2 regions of the Oceanobacillus phoenicis genome follow, and region 2 is predicted to be linked to the other one. Evidence: a T-box and tRNA genes for the amino acid it is inferred to sense, from the RefSeq annotation. Region 2 holds a T-box; the other holds one or more tRNA genes.
What was found. The T-box of region 2 lies ahead of ileS (isoleucine--tRNA ligase). A T-box ahead of a tRNA ligase gene usually reads a tRNA of that ligase, here a tRNA-Ile.
Positions count from the first base shown of each region.

Region 1: it has a tRNA-Ile gene. The T-box ahead of ileS (isoleucine--tRNA ligase) is inferred to sense a tRNA for this amino acid. The anticodon was not compared.

Region 1 is NZ_JBDFME010000001.1:2,563,673-2,566,957, forward strand. Features, by position in the region: gene ABC346_RS12690 (SCP2 sterol-binding domain-containing protein) at 1-110, shown strand, start outside; tRNA gene ABC346_RS12695 (tRNA-Asn) at 1,320-1,394, shown strand; tRNA gene ABC346_RS12700 (tRNA-Met) at 1,396-1,472, shown strand; tRNA gene ABC346_RS12705 (tRNA-His) at 1,485-1,560, shown strand; tRNA gene ABC346_RS12710 (tRNA-Ile) at 1,585-1,661, shown strand; tRNA gene ABC346_RS12715 (tRNA-Ser) at 1,673-1,765, shown strand; tRNA gene ABC346_RS12720 (tRNA-Phe) at 1,806-1,878, shown strand; gene sodA (superoxide dismutase SodA) at 2,049-2,660, shown strand; gene ABC346_RS12730 (MFS transporter) at 2,767-3,285, shown strand, end outside.
Region 2 is NZ_JBDFME010000001.1:3,034,943-3,038,227, reverse strand. Features, by position in the region: gene ABC346_RS15220 (YlmH family RNA-binding protein) at 1-426, shown strand, start outside; gene ABC346_RS15215 (DivIVA domain-containing protein) at 520-1,023, shown strand; T-box leader at 1,238-1,454, shown strand; gene ileS (isoleucine--tRNA ligase) at 1,506-3,285, shown strand, end outside.

The DNA.
Region 1 (3,285 bases), 470 kb from region 2:
ACGAATTAAATACGACGATGGCTTATATGACTGGAAAATTAAAGGTGACAGGTAATATCGGAATAGCCCTTAAATTACAGGAATTACTTCAGAAATATAATACTAAATGAGTAAATAGAATTAAAAGTAGTTTTGAAATCTATAATTGCAGTTTAAAATTAGGATCACATTTCTTGTGTACTATCCTAACTAACTCGGAAAAGCAAGAACACTTTTCCGAGTGGTTTTCGCCTTTTGCTATTTAAGCTTGGCTCTCAACTATTTCAATTGTAGGAATAAACGGGTAGTAAATACCTTTAATGGAATCACTATACGGTGTGACAGTATCTAGAGATTTTTGTTGTTGGCTAAGTTGATTTAGTCTGTTGAAAAAAATTAATTAAAAATGAGAATAAAGGAGATATGTGTAATATTGACTCATTTGGAGTACATAATAATATAAACTTGTCTTCAAGAACATATGTAATTACGCTATCATAACTATTTTCTTTCAATAAAATTTCTATTAACTGATGCGTCGAAATAGCTTTAATATGTTTATAATTAATAGATCTATCGACTTGGATAAAATTATGGATGATAAAAGTTATCCATATCTTCTTTTGCTATTGTTGCCCATCCTATTAGTAGTTGCTTGGATGTTACAATTCCCCTCACAAAAAGCTTAAATAATGAGTTATTAAATTGATAGAGATTAACGCTTAGAAGATAAAATAGGTATCCGATAGCTTGTTGATTGAAATCATTGTCTAACCCTTTTTTAGTTTTTGCTTCTATCCAATGAAAATAAAATGGGGTTATTTTAGATGGTTTTGTTTAGGTTAATTGTTTGTGAGTGAGGATAAAAGAGATTGAACATTCTAAAAATGTTCACTTTGTTTTAAGTGAATTTAAATGCACTTCTGAATGCTTATTTTGAAAATTATAATTTAAATAATATCAAATTTATTTTCTTTTATGAAAATCTGTTCTAAATTGTTGTTCAAGAAGTTTATTGCAAGACAACTACATCACTCCATTAAAATAGGGCTAAGTATTTTAATATATAAAAAATAGTATAATTGAACTATAATAAAGTAATCGAGGATATTCAAATTGAAAGAAAATTATACTAAAAAAGTAGCTTTATATGATAAAAAGAAAAAAATGTAAAAATCTATTAAAATTTATGTTGAAATATAAAAAAGAACATGCTATTATAAATAACGCAGTCGAAAAACGAAATAAAAACTTTTGCAAAGACGCAAAAAAATGATTGACAGATTATGTTATACATGATAAATTATATTTCGTTGCTGTTATTACATAAACAACAATATTCCACAGTAGCTCAGTGGTAGAGCAATCGGCTGTTAACCGATCGGTCGTAGGTTCGAATCCTACCTGTGGAGCCATGGCGGTGTAGCTCAGCTGGCGAGAGCGTACGGTTCATACCCGTGAGGTCGGGGGTTCGATCCCCTCCGCCGCTACCATATATAATCATGGCGGTCGTGGCGAAGTGGTTAACGCACCGGATTGTGGCTCCGGCATACGTGGGTTCGATCCCCATCGATCGCCCCATGATAAATTTAATATTGAATAGAAGGACCCTTAGCTCAGTTGGTTAGAGCTATCGGCTCATAACCGATCGGTCGCAGGTTCGAGTCCTGCAGGGTCCACCATTTAACTATTCGGAGGTATACCCAAGTCCGGCTGAAGGGATCGGTCTTGAAAACCGAGAGGCGGGTCAAACCGCGCGGGGGTTCGAATCCCTCTACCTCCTCCATACATATTTTTCGTTTTATGAACAAATTAAATTCTAATACGGCTTGGTAGCTCAGTCGGTAGAGCAGAGGACTGAAAATCCTTGTGTCGGCGGTTCGATTCCGTCCCGAGCCACTTTTTAAAAAACAAGCAAATGCTTGTTTTTTTTAGTATATGAATGAAACCGAATACAAACATTGGTAATATAATGCATATCGTTTGCAACTACTTAAAAGCTTTGATAATCTTTTTAATATAAAGGGACATAAACCTTTACATCATTTATTTTAAGGAGGAAGATAAACATGGCAAAATATGAATTACCGGAATTACCATATGCATATGATGCATTGGAGCCAACAATTGACAAAGAGACAATGAACATTCACCATACGAAACATCACAACACGTATGTAACTAAATTAAATGATGCATTGGAAGGACAGGCAGATCTTCAAAGCAAGTCTGTAGAAGAATTAATCAGCAATCTAGATGCAGTCCCTGAAAGTGCTAAAACTGTAGTACGCAACAATGGGGGCGGACATGCAAACCATAGCCTATTTTGGAAGCTATTATCTCCGAACGGCGGTGGTGAGCCAACAGGTGAACTAGCAGATAAAATTAATGCTAAATTTGGTTCACTAGACAAATTCAAAGAAGAATTTGCAGCAGCAGCTGCTGGTCGTTTCGGTTCTGGTTGGGCATGGCTTATAGTAAACAACGGTGAACTCGAAATTACAAGTACACCAAATCAAGATTCTCCATTAATGGATGGTAAAACTCCAATTCTAGGACTTGATGTTTGGGAACATGCTTATTATCTTAAGTATCAAAACAAGCGCCCAGAATACATTTCAGCATTCTGGAATGTAGTTAATTGGGATCAAGTAGCGAAAAACTACGAAGAAGCTAAATAATTTTATAACTATAAATCAAAACACGTGAAATGATTTTCACGTGTTTTTTTTGTATAGATACGACTCCTTCGCAAAAAATAAAGTAGGAAAAGAAGGAGTCGTTATGATGTTCCAACAAATAAACAAATACTATCAAAAACATAAAATTGAAAATCGTGATTTAATCATTCTTTTATTAATTGGCGGATTATATTCAGGAGGTATTTTCTTATCGAATACATTTGTCAACGTCTACATTTGGAAACAATCCGGAGAATTAATAACAATCGCTAATTATAATTTAGCTAGTTACATTTTTCAGGCACTTGCATTTGTATGGGCGGGAAAGTTATCAAAAGCAATTGATCGTATACTTATCTTACGTGTTGGAATACTATTTCTTTGCTTATTTTTTGTTTGTGTATTATTTATTGGAGAATTGGCAGCTTATTATAACTTTATACTAGGATGCTTAATAGGTATCGGTTATGGGTTTTTCTGGTTATCTTTTCATGTTCTTACATTTGAAATAACTGAACCTGATACAAGAGATATGTTTAATGGAGTGTTTGGAATTTTAAGTTCCTTTGCTGGCATGGTGGGTCCGCTTTTAGCAGGTTTCATTATAGCGAATATGGTAGATGAT
Region 2 (3,285 bases):
CGAAAGAAACTCGGTGATATTATCATTGCGGATGGAAAGATCCAGATTATGGCTGCTTCAGAAATATCCACATTTGTACAAATGAACTTAACATCAATTAGAAAATCGTCGGTCTATTTTGAACAGCGGGATTTGCAATTATTGATTAAAAAACATGAAAGCTGGATTGAACAAGAACGAACTGTATCTTCGCTCCGTTTGGATACGGTAGTTAAGGAAATTTATCCAATTTCACGAAAAGAAGCCACTACTTTTATCCAAAAAGGATTAGTGAAAGTAAACTATAAAGTAGTTGATGACAATAAATTCCAATTACAAGAAAAAGATATGATTTCAATTCGAGGTCATGGAAGAAGTAAGCTCACTTCTATAAGAGGGAAATCAAAAAAAGATAAAGTGAAAATAACGATTGCTACACTGAAATAATGATATAATTATTGCAGGAATTATTATTTATTTGTCGAATTAATGTGTAATAAGGATTTTTAAGTATTTATATCGCTTAAGGAGGTGACGATGGTGGCATTATCACCATTGGACATTCATAATAAAGAGTTTGCAAAAGGATTTCGCGGATATGATGAAGATGATGTAAATGAATTTCTAGATCAAATTATCAAAGATTATGAACTAGTTATTCGTGAAAAGAAAGAGCTAGAGGAAGAAGTTAGACAATTACGTGAGCGTTTAGGTCATTTTACAAATATTGAAGAAACATTAAACAAATCGATTCTTGTTGCACAAGAAACAGCAGAAGAAGTAAAAGGAAATGCTTCTAAAGAATCAAAACTTATTATTAAAGAAGCAGAAAAAAATGCTGATCGGATTGTTAATGAAGCACTCAGCAAGGCTCGTAAAATCTCTTTAGATGTGGAAGAATTGAAAAAGCAAGCGAAAGTATTCCGTACTAGAATGCGTATGTTAGTACAAGCGCAATTAGAAATGCTGGGTACAGATGATTGGGAAGAGTTGTTTGATACAGAGATTGATGAAGAACTAGAGCTTCTAGAACAACAATCATAGTGACTTGACGTTTATATGAAAATTACATATAATTCTATAAAATGAGACGCTATCAGTAAGGATTATTTAGCCTTTTCTGGTTGTTAGCGAGAGTTATCATGGCGCTAGCATCGTTTATAGCACACTTCGACTCACTCGAATCCTTCTCAAAGTCATGGATGAGAATTTACGGGCGATTCGTTATCGTGATAATCTGCTAGAAATTTAAAAATTTGTAAATACAATGATAGAGACAGTATAAAAGTAAAACTGGTTAAGCGATCTGAGGATGGTGAGAGCTCAGTCCAGAAGACTTTTAGAAAATCACTCTTGAGTTTTCATTATGAATAAAGTAGTAATGAACGGATAATCGCCGTTATCGATTTCGAGTGAATCTAATGAGTTATTATTAGATTTATAAGGGTGGTACCGCGAGTCTTCTCGTCCCTTTTGGGATTTAGAAGGCTTTTTTTATTAGGAAGAAAATAGGAGGTTTTAATGTAATGGATTATAAGGAAACATTATTAATGCCAAAGACTGCATTTCCAATGCGTGGAAATTTGCCGAATAAGGAACCAGAACGACAAAAACAATGGAAAGAAACTAATCAGTATGAAAAAACTCTTGAACGTACACAAGGTAGACCGTTATTTATCTTACATGATGGACCGCCATATGCAAATGGTGATATTCATATTGGTCACGCTTTAAATAAAGTATTGAAAGACTTTATTGTACGATACAAATCAATGACAGGGTATCATGCACCGTATATACCAGGATGGGATACACATGGATTACCAATTGAAACAGCTTTAACGAAGAAAAAGAAAGTTAAACGCAAGGATATGGATGTAGCTGATTTCAGAAAGCTCTGTGAAGAATATGCACTTGGGCAAATTGATAACCAACGTGAACAATTTAAACAATTAGGAGTACGTGGTGATTGGGACAATCCGTATATTACTCTAACAAAAGATTATGAGGCTTCACAAATTAAGGTTTTTGGCGATATGGCCAAGAAAGGATATATTTATAAAGGATTAAAACCAGTTTATTGGTCTCCTTCATCTGAGTCTGCATTGGCAGAAGCAGAGATTGAGTATCAGGATAAGCGCTCACCGTCCATCTATGTTGCATTTGAAGTGACTGACGGAAAATCCTTGCTGTCTGGTGGAGAGAAATTCATAATTTGGACAACTACGCCATGGACAATACCTGCGAACCTAGGAATCAGTCTACATGCAGATTTAACCTACATTGTTGTAGAAGTAAAAAATGATAAATACATTATTGCAGAGTCTTTATATGATGATGTTCGTGAGGAACTTGGGTGGGAAGATCCGAAAGTAGTCCAAAGCTTTACAGGAAAAGAAGCAGAAAGAATTGAAGCGCAACATCCGTTTTACAATCGAACGTCATTAGTGATGTTAGGAGAGCATGTTACAACAGATGCCGGTACAGGTTGTGTTCATACAGCTCCAGGACATGGGGAAGATGATTTTTATGTATCACGTAGTTATGGAATCGATGCTTTCTGTCCTGTAGATGAAAAAGGTGTATTTACTCAGGAAGCACCTGGTTTTGAAGGGCTGTTCTATGATGCGGCAAACAAAACGATTACGGAAAAATTAGAAGAGACTGGTGCATTATTAAAATTATCTTTTATTACACACTCTTATCCACATGACTGGAGAACGAAGAAACCAACTATTTTCCGTGCGACAGCACAATGGTTTGCTTCTATTAAAGATTTTCGTGAAGATATTTTGGAAGAGATTAAGGAAGTAAATTGGTATCCACATTGGGGAGAAACGCGGTTGTATAATATGGTTCGCGATCGTGAAGATTGGTGTATTTCCAGACAGCGTGCTTGGGGTGTTCCGATTCCAGTATTTTATGGAGAAGATGGTACTCCAATCATTACCGATGAAACGATTAATCACGTATCTGAATTATTCCGTGAACACGGCTCAAATATTTGGTTCGAAAAAGAAGCTAAAGATTTATTACCGGATGGGTTTACCTCCAAGCATAGTCCAAATGGACATTATACGAAAGAGACCGATATTATGGATGTTTGGTTCGATTCTGGATCTTCGCATGAAGGTGTTTTACTAAACAGAGAAGATCATCAACGACCAGCTAATGTGTATTTAGAAGGAAGTGACCAATACCGCGGATGGTTTAACTCATCATTATCAACATCAGTTGCAGTCACTGGAAAAGCTCCATATAAAACTGTAATAAGTCATGGATTTGTTTTGGATGGTAACGGAAGAA